DNA from 4 places in the Pseudoalteromonas sp. 120-MNA-CIBAN-0494 genome. Region 4 is predicted to be linked to each of the others. Evidence: predicted binding sites of a transcription regulator. Region 4 holds the regulator's gene; each other region holds the start of a gene.

Region 1 (4,201 bases), on a different contig from region 4:
TATTTCAACCTTATGGCAATGCCCAGGTGTTTCATCGAGCAAGTTAAGTGAGCGGCCAATATAACCGCGCAACGACATAACCAACTCTTCACGAATAGGGTCGATGGGTGGGTTGGTTACTTGCGCAAATAACTGCTTAAAATAATGTGATAATTGTTGCGGGCGATGCGACAGCACTGCAAGCGGCGTGTCGGTACCCATAGCGCCTAGTGGCTCTTTAGCCGTACCAACCATACCCGCCAGTACTAGGTTAAGATCTTCGCTGGTGTAACCAAATGCTTTTTGTATTTTTCGCAGCTCTGCCAATGGCGGCTGGGCAAAAGACGCGCTAGGAACGGGTAAATTGTCTAATTCAATTTTGTTTTCAGCTAACCAACGAGCATACGGCTGAGCCGAGCTAACGTGTTGTTTTACTTCGTCATCACTAATAATGCGACCTTGCTCTAAGTCAGCAATAAATATTTTACCCGGTTGCAAACGCCCTTTTTCAACAACCGTTGATTGATCAACGCACAATGCACCGGTTTCAGAGCCCATCACTAGCGTGCCATCTTCGGTTAACAAGTAACGCGAAGGGCGCAAACCATTACGGTCAAGTGTTGCACCAATAACGTTGCCATCGGTAAACGATAACGATGCTGGGCCATCCCAAGGCTCCATAATACACGCATAGTATTCATAAAATGCGCGCTTGGTGGCATCCATATTGGTTTGTGTTTGCCATGCTTCTGGCACCATCATCATCATTACTTGCGCCAAAGACCGCCCGCTGAGCACTAATAGCTCAATAGCCATATCAAGATTAGCCGAATCTGAGTTATCGTTATTACACACCGGATTTAACATATTCAATTCAGCATCGCTAAAATTAACCGAGCTAAACAATGCCTCACGAGCATTCATCCAGTTAATATTACCGCGTACCGTATTAATTTCACCATTGTGGGCTATATAACGAAACGGCTGCGCGCGGCGCCAAGCAGGAAAAGTGTTGGTTGAAAAACGAGAATGAAACATCGCCATTCCCGAAATAGTACGCTCGTCTTGCAGATCAAGGTAATACTGGCGCACTTGCTCGGTAGTAAACTGGCCTTTATAAACAATTTTGGTAGATGACATTGAGGTTACATAAAATTCGTCACGTTCGGTGAAATCTAAACCATTAATTTTATGCGAGGTGTATTTACGCAGCACAAACAGCTTACGTTCAAATTCTTGTGCGCTTAGCGCTTGCGGCTTAGCAATAAACACTTGCTCAATATTTGGCTCGCTTTCAAATGAAGCCGCGCCTAACATAGAGTTATCGCCCGGAACATCCCGATACCCTATTAAGGTTAAACCCAGTTCGGCAATATTTTGATTTAGTATTTTTTTACACGCGTCGCTAAGTGCTTTATCGCGCGGGAAAAAAATCATCCCCACACCATAGTTTAAGGCGCTTGGCAGCGTCCACCCTAGCTTTGCGGTTTCTTGACGGAAAAACTCATGAGGAATTTGAATAAGAATACCAGCACCATCACCACTTTTAACGTCAAACCCTGTTCCACCACGATGTTCCATGCAGCTGAGCATGGTGAGTGCATTTTCGATAATATCGTGTGACTTTTTACCCTTAAGGTTAGCGACAAAGCCAATGCCGCAACTGTCATGTTCAAATTCAGCGCGATAAAGACCTTGGGATTTTTTGCTCATATCATTCATTACTTATTCCTATTTCATCAGCCTATTGCTATCAGCTAAATTGTGCTTACTAATTAAGTCATATATTTTTATATACTCGAGGTATGCGCTTATCTCATTCAAAAAATCGTTAAAATGCCTAAAACAGCCACTGTAAAATCTTTTTGAATTTGTATAGTGCAGTATTTATTAGTGAAAACTTTAATCAAAGGGGGATAAAAACTAGCCGTAAAATAACGCTGAGTCAACTAAGAAATGAATATACATTCAGATTATATGAATATATATAGTCTAAAATAGTTATTAACAGCCCATTTACACTGCATTTAATAACTATGCCTTATGTTTTAAAAAAGCGCATAGTTGATTTGGATGGGTTTGGTCTTTTTAGTTATAAAAGTGCACCACTAAGGCCTGAGGGGCGAAACTAAGGGAGGATTGGTGCATCTTTAAAAAGTAAATAAGCAATAACATTTTTATAATAATTAAAGCGCAGCTGCAATTAATTACTACAAAACAATATTCACGCTAATGGCAGCGCAAAAAAATAAGCTTACCCTAAAACAGTAAGTCGCAGTTATGCAAAGGCCAAACAGTGAGTTTGGCTAGGTCTCACCTAAAAACTTAAGCTTAGAATATGTGGTTTCAATCTGCAAAACTCACTTTACCCATAGTAACGCCTGCAATTCCTTGGGCTTTATTATCAAGGTGTAGCTGCTCACCGGCTAAGCATTCGTTAGCTAAAATAGCAAAAAGTACCGCTTCTTTCGCGTCGGGATCAACCCCTAATGCGTGAGTATTTTTAAAACCTTTTATGGCCGGACAAAGCGTTACTAAATGTTGCATTAAGAGTAAATTGTGAATGCCGCCGCCACTGGCATACACCACACTATTGGGCGCCATTTTTACACACGTATTTAGCGCATTGGCAATAACCTCTGCGGTAAAGCGGTTTAAGGTGGCCATTACGTCTTGATGACTTAACTTTTGGGTATTTGAAGCCTGTTGCGCAGCCTCTAAATAAGCCAGATTAAACACTTCAGGGCCAGTAGTTTTTGGCATTTTTAGGGTTAAAAAATGATTGTCGCAAAGCGCTGTTAGTAACGCAGTATTAATAACGCCCGCTTTCGCTATCGCAGCGTTTTCATCGTAATGCATGTTATTAAAATAACGCTGCACATAGGCATCCATAATGGTATTACATGGGCCAATGTCAGAGCTAAATACTGCGTTGCTATCGCCATTTTGGGGTAAAAAAGTGAGGTTAGCTATACCGCCCATATTGAGCAAAATACGGTTTTCGTCAGAGCTTGAAAAAAACAAATAATCACCATACACGGCAAGTGGTGCGCCCTCGCCGCCTGCTGCTATATGCTTTTGCCTAAAATCGCCAATGGTAGTAATACCTGTAGTAACGGCTATTTGGTCGCTGTCGCCAATTTGTAAAGTGCCATTGTTAAAATCGTTATACTGATGCTGGCTTTTAGGACAGTGGTAAATAGTTTGTCCGTGGCTGGCTATTACATCTATATTGGCTGGGTTTACCTGCCAGCTGTTTAAACACTGATTAACCATGTCGCCATGTAATTTACCAACCCAAGGGTGCAGTAACGTAAGGTATTCTAAGTTGCATTCACGCTTGGCAAATACCTGCTTTATTTTTGTTTTATAATCATCGCTATAATCAACCGTAGTAAACTTTAAAACCTCAATTTGGGTATGCACACCCGCGGCAGTTATTTTACATAAGGCAACATCAAGTCCATCTAACGAGGTACCACTCATTAGGCCTATAATTAATCGGCTTGGCTTTAACGCACTGTTATAAAGCTTACTAATGTGTGGGTGCATAATAATTTCGCATCTATTGTTGTTAAGTTAATAGCATTCATTTTAGAGTAGTTTAAATAAAAGTTATAGCGCTATAGAAATCAGTTAATCCACTTATAAACTCACCTTAGAGTAAATACTCACACCTTGGGGTTGATTTTTTAACCGTGTGCCCAAAACTCCTGTATTAAGATATACATACTTAACCTGAGCTCTGGTTAAGAGATTTACTAACGTATTGAATCATCGTTATATTTGATTTTATTTTCTCTAGCCAGAGGTTTTCAGTGAAAACAAGGCGAATTTACGCGTCAATAGCTGGCCTATTGCAAGTAAATTCAACGCAGTTAGCGCTGAAAATAGCTGCTTGAGATAAGTTTATTATCCGGAGCTCAGGTTTCTTACTACTTATCTGCGCATTATTGTTTAGTTTCAACTTTGCTTTAAACACAAACTAAAACATTCAGATCAAAGTAGTTCACTCATCTATTGGAGATTTTATATGTCAGTAACCAGTCGACAACTCACGTTAGCATCACGCCCACACGGTGCTCCTACCGATGAAAACTTTGCATTAAAAACACTAGAGCTGCCGCCATTAAAAAATGGTGAAGTATTACTGCGTACCATTTACTTATCCCTTGACCCTTACATGCGTGGCCGCATGAGCGACGCTAAATCGTATGCCGAC
Region 2 (4,201 bases), on a different contig from region 4:
TGCAAGTATGCAAAAACGGCAACGTGAATCAGGGCGATCATTTGTATCACGTACGCGTTTAACGCCTACTCAATACGATAATCAGCCCACCGTGGTATTTAGGGTAGTACTTGCTAACCCACTTACATCAGGCGTTATTTTAAAAGAAATTTTAGCAGAACAAAAAGAGTTGGCTAAAACAGATCCGGTATTTAAAAAGTATTTAAGCAAGTATATGTAATTAAAATATTAGCTTAAATAAAAAAGACGCTATTTAGCGTCTTTTTTATTTTTATAATCGCAATTAAGAAAAGCTAAAACAACTCGCTTTAATTATATTAGTGATAATTTGCTGTGAAGGCTTAATTTTTTCCATTGCTAAAAATTCATCAGGTTGGTGCGCTTGGTTTATAGAGCCGGGGCCCATTACTATGGTTTCACAACCAAGCTGTTGAATAAATGGCGCTTCTGTACAGTAGTTTACTGCCACCGCTTTTTGCCCCGCTATTTTTTCGGCTAGTTTAACCAAAGCGCTATCGGTGCTACCAGTAAATGCAGGAATTGGTTCGTGTAAATCAATTACGCTTACGGCATTAGGGTATTGCTGGTTTATTTCGTGAGTTGCATCAAGTACTAACATTTGCAGCTCTTGCACGCTTAAGCCCGGTAATGGGCGCATATCTATATGCATTTCGCAGCAACCACAAATTCTGTTCGCGTTGTCGCCGCCATGAATATTACCAAAATTTAAGGTTGGATAGGGTATTTCAAAGTGTTCTATTGAATATTTATGCTTTAACTGTTCTTTTAAGATCAGTAGTTTTGTAATCACTTTGTGCATTACTTCGATGGCGTTAACACCACGTTCGGGATCTGAGCTATGGCCTGAGCGTCCGACTACTCTAATTGCGGTACTCATATGCCCTTTATGTGTAAATACTGGAGTCATATCAGTGGGTTCGCCAATTATACAGCGATCCGGTTTTAAATTTGGATGTTTACAAATTTGTTGAGCACCGGCCATTGTTGTTTCTTCATCGGCGGTGGCTAAGATCAAAATGGGCTGAGTTTGCTGCTTTTCATCAAGTTCACTAATAGCTTGCAGTACAAAAGCAAAAAAGCCTTTCATATCAATACTGCCTAAGCCATATAGTTTATTGTTGTGCTCGGTCAATTTAAATGGATTATGATTCCAGCGGCTATCGTCAAATGGCACTGTATCGGTATGGCCAGCGAGCATTAATCCACCATCGCCTTTACCGCGTTTAGCTAATAAATTATAGCGACCTTTGCCGCCTTCTAATTCAATTATTTCACAGCTAAAGCCTAAGCTTTCACACCATTGTGCCAGTAATTCAATAACATTTTTATTACTCATACACAGGCTATCTTCAATGGCACTAATAGAAGGCGCTGCAATTAATTGTTGGTACATAGAAATAAATGAAGGCAAAGACATAAAAAATCCAAAATAAGTAATCAATTTAATTGCATAACAATATAAAAGTATTTATGATGAATATCAATTCACTTTTTAAGCATAAATATTTTAAAAGTAGCGCCATGAAAATAATACGACGATAATCAACATTCATTAATTAATTAAAGTCTTAATTAGCCCAGAGCTAGTTTAAGCGAACAACATGGATAAGTAGTAACTAATTTTAAATAACGAGTAAACAATGAATGTAGTGATTATTGGCGCAAGCGGTTATAGCGGCGCAGAACTAGCAAGTTTAGTTGCTAAGCACCCTAAACTAATTTTAACTGGCTGTTATGTATCGCAAGGTAGCTTAGATAAAAATAAATTGCTGAGTGATTTATACCCCGAACACTTAGGGCTACTCGATCAGCCTTTACTGCCTCTTAGTGAATCTGCTTTTAGCGATATTGAAAACAGTGCCGATTACGTGTGTTTATGTACCGATCATAAAGTAAGCGTAGATTTAGCGCCGCGTTTTTTAGCCATGGGTAAAAAGGTATTTGATTTATCTGGTGGGTATCGCCTTGCGAGCAATGACGACTACGTTACTTATTATGGCTTTGAGCACCAACATCCAGAGTTATTAAATCAAGCTGCTTATGGTTTAGCTGAGTGGAATAGCGATGCTATTGCCGCGGCGCAATTAGTAGCCGTAGCGGGTTGTTATCCTACGGCTGCGCTTAATGCACTTAAGCCTTTGCAGCAGGCCGATTTATTAACAGAGCAAACAATTATAATTAATGCGGTATCGGGTGTAACCGGCGCAGGGCGTAAAGCTAGTATTGGTACCCATTTTTGCGAAGTGTCGCTTGCCCCTTATGGTTTATTTAATCATCGTCATGGCCCTGAAATAGAGCAACACCTTGGTCACAATGTTTTATTTACCCCCCATTTAGGTAATTTCCCGCGTGGTATTTTAGAAACTATTTATGTGCAATTAAAGCCTAATGTCACCATTGAGCAAGTAACACAAGCGTACCAAGTACTTGCCGATGAGCCGTTAATTCGTTTACTGGGCGATAAAATCCCCTCAATTAAAGGCGTAGCTAAACAGCCATATGTAGATATTGGCTGGCAGCAACAAGGCACACAGTTAATTGTTATAGCTGCCATTGATAATTTATTAAAAGGCGCTGCAGGACAAGCATTGCAGTGTATTAATTTATCAATGGGATTGGCGCATACCACAGGCTTAAAAGGATCGTTTTAAATGAGTAAAAAAACCTGGGTAATTAAACTTGGCGGCGCTGTACTTAATACAGAAAACGCGGCTAAAGCATTATTTTCAGTACTTAATGAGCAGCACAACGCGCAGTTTGTCATTGTGCATGGCGGAGGCGCGCTTGTAGACACTTGGCTTAAAGACGCCGGTTTTGCCAGTGCAAAGCATCAAGGTTTACGTATTAGCCCTAAAGAGCAAATGCCGTACATAGTGGGAGCGCTTGCAGGTTGTGCTAATAAACAATTAATGAGTGCGGCAATTAATGCTGGCCATAAACCAGTTGGTTTAAGTTTGTATGAAGCTGGTGTTACTGCCACGCAAAAACTAAAAGCATTATGTTTAGTGGGTAAATGTACCAGTAACGATGATTCGATTATTAACGATTTACTAAAAATTGGCCGTATGCCAATTGTCAGCTCAATTGGTTTTGACTTGCAAGGGCTTTGGTACAACGTTAATGCTGACGAAGCCGCCGCTGCAATTGCCAACAACTTAAACGCAGAACTAATATTTATGACCGATGTTGAAGCAGTGCTTGATGCAAATAAGCAGCCTTTACATCAACTAGATACAAAACACATTGATACTTTAATAAATGAAGGAGTAATTGTGGGCGGGATGGAGGTCAAAGTTAAGACCAGTCTTCACGCTGCCCAACACTTACGACGCGGTGTGTATATTTCCAGCTGGCAAAAGCCAGAAAACTTAACAGCTTTGCTGCAAGGCAAGCATGTCGGAACTAAAATTACACCATAGGTTTATTATGTTTGAGAATTTTTTAACGGGTTTAGAATTAGACCAACAAGGCGCACTTAACTTATTAAAGCTAGCGCAAGATATTAAAGCAAACCCTAAAAAATACAGCCAAGTATTGGCTGGTAAGTCAGTGGTTACTTTATTTGAAAAACAAAGCTTACGTACACGTTTATCGTTTGATATTGGTATAAATCGCTTAGGCGGCCATGCCGTGTATTTAGATCAACAAAATGGCGCGATGGGTGCACGTGAGTCAGTAAAAGATTTTGCTCTTAATATTTCTACCTGGGCAGATGGTATTGTAGCGCGCGTAAATCAGCACAGTACATTAACCACATTAGCGCAGTATTCATCGGTGCCAGTAGTTAATAGCTTGTGTGATTTATATCATCCTTGCCAAGCACTTGCTGATTTTTTAACACTACAAGAAGTGCATGGCGATGTGAGTCAATTAAAGTTAGCTTATTTAGGTGAGGGCAACAACGTAACGCATTCATTAATGTTGCTTGCTGCAACATTAGGTACAGACTTTGTTGCCGTTACGCCTAAAGGATGTTCTCCAGATTCACAAGTTCTGAAAAAAGCGGAACAAATAGCAGCAATGAATGGTGCATCAGTAATGGTGAGCGACAGAGTAGAAGCTGCTGTTGGTGCAAACGCAGTATACGCCGACACTTGGGTATCAATGGGCGACACCACACCACTTGAGTTAGTAAAAGAAAAATACATGCCTTATCAATTAAATAAAGCATTATTAGAGC
Region 3 (4,201 bases), on a different contig from region 4:
CTTCGTCGCCCGGCTCGGTAGCAGCTTTTGCAAATGAGCTAACCGAATGATCTATTTTCTTTTGCAATAACTTTTCATTATTAGGTAAAGAAGTAAAGCCATGACCCGATTCGTGGGCTATTTTCACTAATGCAGGGTAGTCACTTTGTTGGATTGGGCGAAGGATCATCATAAACCCGCTTACTCCCTTATATTATAACGGTAAATTAAAATTAGAGGGCAAACTAGGTCTGCCCTTAATAGATATTGTTTGGCTATGTTAAGCGCTTACAACACTGGCTACTGCTTTTTCAAAGCGTGCCATACCTTCACGAATGTCGGCTTCTGGGATAACTAATGATGGTGTAAAACGAACCACGTCAGCACCGGCAACTAATGACATAAGACCGTGCTCAGTACCTGCCACTAAAAACTCTTTTGCACGACCTTTGTATTGCTCGCTTACTACTGCACCAATTAATAAACCTTGGCCGCGAATTTCGCTAAACACGTGGTATTTATTATTAATTTCAGTAAGTAGTTGGTTAAATAATGCTGCTTTTGCTGTTACACCAGCAAGTACTTCTGGGGTATTTACAGTATCGAATGCTGCTTCGGCAACGGCGCACGCTAATGGGTTACCACCATAAGTAGAACCATGCGTACCTACTTTAAGGTGTTGTGCAATTTCAGTTGTGGTGATCATAGCACCAATAGGAAAACCGCCGCCCAATGCTTTAGCCGTAGTTAAAATGTCAGGAACAACGTTTAAACCTTGGTATGCGTATAAGTTACCTGTACGGCCAACACCTGTTTGCACTTCATCAAAAATAAGCAGTGCATTATGTTTAGTACATAAATCACGAACGCCTTGTGCAAATTCGTCAGTTGGCGAAACAATACCGCCTTCACCTTGTAGTGGCTCCATCATTACGGCACATGTTTTGTCGCTAATAAGGGCTTCAAATGCTGCCAGGTCGTTGTAATCACAATGTACAATGTCGCCTGGCTTAGGACCAAAACCATCTGAGTATGCCGCTTGGCCACCAACAGTTACGGTAAAGAATGTACGGCCGTGGAAACCTTTGTTGAATGCGATGATTTGTGATTTTTCTGCGCCAAATTGATCAAGGGCAAAACGACGCGCTAATTTAAGTGCTGCTTCGTTTGCTTCTGCGCCTGAGTTGGCAAAGTAAACTTTTTCGGCAAAGGTTGCATCAACCATTTTTTTAGCTAAGCGTAGTGCTGGCTCGTTGGTCATTACATTTGATAGATGCCAAAGCTTTTCGCCTTGCTCTTTTAATGCGCCTACTAATGCAGGGTGGCAATGGCCAAGACAGTTAACGGCAATACCACCAGCAAAGTCGATAAACTCTCGACCTTGTTGATCCCATACGCGAGAGCCTTCGCCTCGAACTGGAATTACGCTTGAAGGTGCGTAGTTAGGAACCATTACGTGATCAAATAATTCGCGATTGACTGTCATTTTATTTCCTCTTAATTGTGTACATCACAAAGCCGTAAATAGCTGTGTGGTAACCTGTAGCATATGTGTTTTTTAGCAAACTCAGTATAGCGATATTTGCATAAAAAGGGCTGTGTGGTTCAATTTTCAGACGCTTATTATTTCAGAAAACATTGATTATGTCTCTTCAAAAACTTTCATGTAACCCTTGATAATAAAGGGCTTGAGATATAATTTCATAGATAGTGAATAACTATTTGCTTGCTTTATGCAACTCGTTTTTAGCCAATAAAGCGCCTGAACAACGAGCGCGCCTCACTTTAAACGGGGAAATGTATTGAAAAGAGATAATAAAAAGTGAATGGATAGTCGCAAAAAAATTAACAAATTTAATCAATTTGAATAGCAAGATTATTAAAATTGCTTGCTTGGAGTGCTTTTAGCTCTTTTTTGGTGAACTTAAAGTACGAAAACCAACTAAGCGTTTCATCCGGTTCAACTAGCTGATGCTGCTTTAGCGTTAAGTACTGAGAGTAACATCGTGCTTTTAGCATTACCTGCGTTAAAGGCAGCGCTGTATCGCCTTTTTCTACACCATTAACGAGTTGCTGCATTACGCTATTAAACGGCAAATACTTAAAGGCCATTTTTTCAATTATTTTAGCGCTAATAGCCAACGACTGTTCGCTCAGTAAGGTGGTTAAAAATAAAGGGTCTGGTTTTAGCTCTAGCAATGCAGTATGCAAGCCTTTATTCGCTGTAGTGCGAGCAAATTGTACTTTTCGCTGCCAAATTTGCTCAAACACTTTTAAATATAAACGCACTAAGGCTATTTGCCCCACGTTTAATAACATCCCTAAAGTAAAAGCATGGCTTGGGTTAACCTCGTTAACTTCAGCAATTTTTTGTGCAGCAATAGCATTCGCCATGGCGCTTTCTTTTAAGCGCCTTTTTAGTAACGAAAAAGGCTCTGTGCTATAAGGCATCCAATGGCGCACTGCAAAAGTTGGTACTACTAGCTGTAAGTTATCTAGGCCAATATAACGCAGCGCTAAAGCGGGGCTATCTACTTTCACTGCGGTATTTTTGCTGCGCTGATTACGATAATAAGGCAAGTTAACTAAAGTAACTAACTCTCTGCCAAGCCAGCTTAGGTCGTTAACTAAGGGCTCTAAGCGCCCAACCGATGCGCTTTTTGTGGCTAAAATATCTAACATGGCACATACGCTGTCCTCTACACCTATGGTGTTTTGAATAACACTGTCTATATCGCTAAGCTGCTCAGACATCATTTTTTCTATTGCTTTATGCAGTTGCTCGCTCGCTGCTGCACGATATTTATGATGCGCGGTGCTTTTTAGCTTGCGCTTTTGCTGAGCGGCAACCTCTACTTCAAGTAATGTGCGTTGCTTTAGTGGTTCGCCATAGTCCATTTCTAGCGTATGAATAAAGCCAATTTGTTGATGAGCAAAGTTATGACCAAGCAGCAAATCATGTGCTCGTTGATTAAGCATTTTAACAATACGCGGTTGCTGCACTATTTCGGTCATGGCTCTCTGTCTTTAATGTAATGATATTTACTTAATACTATAAGCTTAGAAGCGAGTTAAAAAGTTATCAAGTAACGCTAAACCTTGCTCAGTTAAAATAGCTTCCGGATGAAATTGTACACCTTCAAGTGCTAAGTCTGTATGTAATAATCCCATAATTTCGTCAAACTCACCTTGCTGGGTTTGTGTCCAGGCTGTTACTTGCAACTCTTTAGGCAGCGACTGTGCCTCAACAATTAAAGAATGATACCGACAGACCGTTAAGGGCTTAGCTAAACCTTTAAATACTCCTTGATCGCTATGGTAAATTGGCGATGTTTTACCGTGCATTACTTTTTTAGCACGCACCACCTTTGCTCCTAAGGCTTGGGCAATAGTTTGATGCCCTAAGCAAATTCCTAAAATAGGATACTGCCCTTTTAATTGCTCAACAATACTTAATGAAATACCCGCTTCGCTTGGGCTTTTAGGACCGGGTGATATAACAATATGTTGAGGATTTAACTGCTTAATTTGGCTAAGCGTTATTTGGTCGTTGCGCTTAACCAGTACCTCTTGATCTAAACGCTGAAAGTACTGTACCAAGTTATAGGTAAACGAGTCGTAATTGTCGATCATTAAAAGCATGTAATAAAGCACTCAAAATAGTTATTGTTTGCGAGGAGTTGTTGCATTTTGTATTCTAACTTAAGCATCTTTGAGTGTCAGTGCTTTGTATAGTGATATATAAGTATTTCCGTAATAATAATTAATAACGGCTATGTGTTGATTTATACTCAAGCAACCCCCAGCTCTAATATTATGGCGTACATAAATACCCATACAATCTGAATTTAACTAAACCCTAAGCGTGTTATTTTTAAAACACATTTATTACACGCACCGTTAAGGAGTACCTATGTTAGGCGAAGATCATTCATTAACTCAAGACTTTCCTGAGCACCTAAATACCATTAAAAAACTCAATAGCAATGATCCAGAGTTTGCAGATAAAGCCAAAAAATACAACGCGCTTGATAAAGAAATTCGTACCTTAGAGCTGCAAGACGCGCCTATCGATGACGAGGAAATGCTGCAATTAAAACATGACCGTGTGGTGTTAAAAGATTGGCTACATCAACAACTGTTAAAAGCCAGCTAAGCGCAATTTATACCCATTGTATTTAAGAGCCCTCTGACTTATGGGCTCTTATTACCCTTGCTTCTT
Region 4 (4,201 bases):
TACAAGGCGTGAGCTATCAATATAACGGTACTAAGGTTATTCACGAGCTAAATTTAACCATAGGTAAAAACGAAATAGTGTGTTTGTTAGGTGCCAGTGGTTGTGGTAAAACCACCACCTTAAAAGCAATTGCAGGGCTAATAGAAACGCAACAAGGAAGCGTGTTTATCGATGGTAAGCTGGTGAGTAACGCCAATACATTTATCTCGCCAGAGCATCGTAATATTGGCATGATGTTTCAAGATTATGCGTTATTCCCGCATTTAACCGTGGCACATAATATTGCTTTTGGCTTAAGTAAAATGAGTAAAGAGCAAAAGCAACAGCGCGTTGATGAAATGCTTAAGCTGGTGCATTTAGTTGGCTGCGCCGACAGGTATCCGCATCAGTTATCGGGTGGGCAACAACAGCGCGTGGCGATTGCGCGTGCACTTGCTTACAAACCAAGTTTACTATTACTTGATGAGCCGTTTTCGAATATAGACACTCAAGTACGCTTTGAATTAATTGCCGATATTCGCCGCATAATTAAAACTCAACAAGTGTCGGCAGTATTTGTTACCCACTCAAAGGAAGAGGCTTTTGCATTTGCAGACACGCTGGCTATTATGCACCAGGGTAAAATAGCTCAGCAGGGCACCCCAGAACAGCTTTTTGCTAAACCAAGCTCAAAGGAGGTTGCAGAGTTTCTGGGTCAGGGCATATACTTAAGCGCAGAAGTGTTAACAGCAACTGAATATAAAACCGCTTTTGGCCTAGTTGAGTCGGTTATTGCGCACCAGCACCAGGCTAATATAGGAAAAATATATGTGCGTCCTCATCAAATAGAGCTAATGAGCGACAATAAAAAAGATAGCCATAGTGAACGCGCCACCATATTAAGCAGTCGTTTTATTGGTTCGGCTTATGTTTACACTGTAGTTATTGCACAACAAGAAATAGAAGTTGCAGCGCAATATGGCCAGTCATTTGTTCAAAATGAGCAGGTTATAATAAAAATAAAACCCCACACGGTGAATTTTTTCGAATCATAAATTAATTTGTTATTCGCTGTGTTTATCTATTTATAAGCTAAGGAATAACAATGGCACAAGCGCAATCAGGGATTTGTGCTGAAGCAAACTTACACGGTTTGCATTTATTTTTTAATGTGTTTGATGGCCAAGATGAGTCATTACGTACAAAGCTCAAGCAAGTAAGCGCTATTGAGGAAGAGTTTAGCGATCAGTTTTCTGAATCTATGCTTTCTTGTATGGTGGCTATTGGTGCACAGTATTGGCCGCATATTTTGCCAGAGTATATCCCCAGTGAACTACAAAGCTTTCCTAATATAAATCATAATGAACACGCAATGAGCGTGCAGCCGTGTGATTTGTTTGTGCAAATACGTTCAGACCGCGAAGACGTCAATCATTTATTTGCACTGCAAATTTTAAAGTTATTTGCACCAGACGTAGAGCTGGTGGAACAAATTCGTAATTTTAGATTTTTAGATGGTCGCGATTTCAATGGTTTTATTTATGGTGGCAAAATGCCGCATGGCCGACAAAAGCGGGCAACGGCGTTAATAAATAAACCAGGTAGCTTTGAGGATCAAGGCAGTTATATTCATGTGCAACGTTATAAGCACGATCTAAGTGTATGGCAGCATCTATCGCTAGATGAGCAAGAGCAAATAATAGGTCGCACTCGCTTAGACAACACTCTTATAGCCCCAGCGCTTGAAACCAGCCATGCACAACGCAGTGAATTAAAAGATGAGCAAGGCCAGCCAATATTACTTAATCAAGGCATGCCTTATGGCGATGTTTACGAGCAAGGAATGCTGTCAATTACTTGCTCGGCCAGTGGAACCGCATTTGAACAGGTATTAAAAAGTCGTTTAGGTGAGGGGGAGTGCTATGATCATTGGCTTGATTTTACTCAAGCCGATATGGGGTCTGCGTTTTTTGCACCGTCAGTTGGGTTTTTAAAACAGTTATAACGCATGTTTTAAATACTAAACCGTATCAAATAAAATACGTACCCGCTCTAGGGTTAAGTCTATTTCAGATATTTTAGCTGGGGCAATAAAAATAGTGTCGTCGCCAGCTATAGTACCTAACACGCCATCGGCTTTACCTAATGAGTCAAGTAAACGCGCAATAAGCTGAGCCGCGCCTGGACTGGTACGGATAATAATCATCATTTCGTTATGCATTATATCAATAACAAGCTGGCGCAACGGGCTTTTTGCTGTGGGTACGCCCATTTCTGCTGGCAAGCAATACACCATTTCTTGTTTGGCATTGCGCGTTCGTACCGCGCCAAACTTACTAAGCATGCGCGACACTTTACTTTGGCTTATATTGTCAAAACCTTGCTCTTTTAACGAATCTACTATATCGCCTTGAGAACCAAAGTTTTCTTCTTTTAAAAGCGCTTTAAATGCTTTTACTAACGCTTCCTGTTTGTCTTGTGGTTGCATAGTTTTTATTTGCTTTTTATTATCCATGCCGCAAATTCTACACAAAAACGAATAATTATGCAGCAGTTGTTTATTTAACTTGCCAGTTTACTGTATTCAGGCCAAATGTTTTTACAACTATGGTCTAAAATATTACGAAAATAGGCAGGATAAATTTGTTTTTAGTCGCTAATTTCTTTATCTTAGAGCCATAAATATTTCCTACCTCAAATCACGGAGAATTCCAATGAAAGTTGCTGTATTAGGTGCTGCAGGCGGTATCGGTCAAGCGTTGTCTTTATTATTAAAAACAGGCTTACCAGCTGGTTCTGAATTATCACTATATGATGTTGCACCAGTAGTTCCAGGTGTTGCGGTTGATCTATCTCATATCCCTACAGCGGTTAAAGTAGCTGGCTTTGGCGCTGATGCGTTAAATGAAGCGCTTAAAGATGCTGATATCGTACTTATTCCTGCTGGCATGCCACGTAAGCCAGGTATGGATCGTGCAGATTTATTTAATGTAAATGCTGGCATCATCAAAACGTTAGCAGAAGGCATAGTTGCAAGTTGTCCTAAAGCGTTAGTAGGTATTATTACTAACCCAGTAAACGGCACTGTACCAATTGTTGCTGAAGTATTTAAAAAAGCTGGTACTTACGACGCTAAACGCGTATTCGGTATTACTACGCTTGACGTTATTCGTTCAGAAGCATTTGTTGCTGAACTTAAAGGCGTAGACGTAGCAACTGTTAAAGTTCCTGTAATTGGTGGCCACTCAGGTACTACTATTTTACCTCTACTTTCTCAAGTTGAAGGCGTGAGCTTTACAGATGAAGAAGTTGCAGCACTTACTCCACGTATCCAAAATGCGGGTACTGAAGTTGTAAATGCTAAAGCGGGTGGCGGTTCAGCTACTTTATCAATGGGTGCAGCAGCAGCTCGTTTTTGTATGTCTTTAGTTAAAGGCCTACAAGGTGAAGACGTTGTAGATTACGCGTACGTTGCTGTTGAAAATGGCGATGCGGAGTACTTTGCACACCCAGTACGTTTAGGTAAAAACGGCGTAGAAGAAATTCTTTCTTACGGCGAACTAAGCGCATTTGAAACAAAAGCAAAAAATGACATGCTTGAAACACTGAAAAAAGACATCAAAGAAGGTGTTGATTTCATGGCGTAATAGCCAAAATCAAGTGACAAAAAAGCCTGCGTTTGCAGGCTTTTTTATTGCTCGGAATTTAGCTAACCTGCACCCAGGTTAGCTACACATAAAGGCAGTAAAGTTAGTGATCGCGATCAACTGCAATACGGGCAAGGCTCACAAGTGCTTGTTTATATTCAGACTCAGCTAAAAAGTCTAAGCAAGCAATGGCTTTGTCGGCTTCAAGTTCGGCCTTTTGCATCGTAAATTCAAGCGCATTGGTTTGTTTAAGTGCCGCTAAAATTTCTTCAAGATGATCCATGCCATTACTGTGCTCTATAGCGTCACGGATCAGCTGTGTTTGCTGCTCATTACCATGTTGCATTGCATAAATAAGCGGCAGAGTTGGTTTCCCTTCGGCTAAATCATCACCAATATTTTTACCTAATTGATCTGCATCTGCGTTGTAATCAAGTACGTCATCAACGAGCTGAAACGCAGTACCTAAATGCATGCCGTATAGGTTAAGCGCATCAAGCGTGGCTTGGTTTTGCTCAGTAATAATGGCCGCAAGGCCTGTCGCGGCTTCAAATAGCTTAGCGGTTTTAGAGTAA

Evidence for each region. The regulator ArgR, encoded in region 4, controls arginine synthesis, uptake and breakdown. The targets are predictions, from matches to a motif close to ANTGAATANNTATTCANT.
Region 1: gltB (glutamate synthase large subunit) is a predicted target of ArgR. The motif match lies at 1,935-1,952, and genes of this name have one in related genera.
Region 2: argC (N-acetyl-gamma-glutamyl-phosphate reductase) is a predicted target of ArgR. The motif match lies at 1,494-1,511, and genes of this name have one in related genera.
Region 3: AAEY55_RS06450 (aspartate aminotransferase family protein) is a predicted target of ArgR. The motif match lies at 1,689-1,706, and genes of this name have one in related genera.

The regions. Positions count from the first base shown of each region.
Region 1 covers NZ_JBEOOE010000017.1:31,543-35,743, reverse strand. Annotated here, with positions in the region: gene gltB (glutamate synthase large subunit) at 1-1,701, opposite strand, end outside; gene AAEY55_RS11580 (anhydro-N-acetylmuramic acid kinase) at 2,326-3,531, opposite strand; gene AAEY55_RS11575 (NADP-dependent oxidoreductase) at 4,013-4,201, shown strand, end outside.
Region 2 covers NZ_JBEOOE010000001.1:310,481-314,681, reverse strand. Annotated here, with positions in the region: gene panP (pyridoxal-dependent aspartate 1-decarboxylase PanP) at 1-220, shown strand, start outside; gene argE (acetylornithine deacetylase) at 284-1,438, opposite strand; gene argC (N-acetyl-gamma-glutamyl-phosphate reductase) at 1,662-2,672, shown strand; gene argB (acetylglutamate kinase) at 2,673-3,440, shown strand; gene AAEY55_RS01420 (ornithine carbamoyltransferase) at 3,448-4,201, shown strand, end outside.
Region 3 covers NZ_JBEOOE010000006.1:78,813-83,013, reverse strand. Annotated here, with positions in the region: gene astA (arginine N-succinyltransferase) at 1-172, opposite strand, end outside; gene AAEY55_RS06450 (aspartate aminotransferase family protein) at 260-1,465, opposite strand; gene AAEY55_RS06445 (HDOD domain-containing protein) at 1,834-2,994, opposite strand; gene AAEY55_RS06440 (aminodeoxychorismate/anthranilate synthase component II) at 3,040-3,621, opposite strand; gene AAEY55_RS06435 (YdcH family protein) at 3,893-4,135, shown strand.
Region 4 covers NZ_JBEOOE010000002.1:248,933-253,133, reverse strand. Annotated here, with positions in the region: gene AAEY55_RS02875 (ABC transporter ATP-binding protein) at 1-1,034, shown strand, start outside; gene AAEY55_RS02870 (Dyp-type peroxidase) at 1,085-1,984, shown strand; gene argR (transcriptional regulator ArgR) at 2,000-2,467, opposite strand; gene mdh (malate dehydrogenase) at 2,694-3,626, shown strand; gene ispB (octaprenyl diphosphate synthase) at 3,730-4,201, opposite strand, start outside.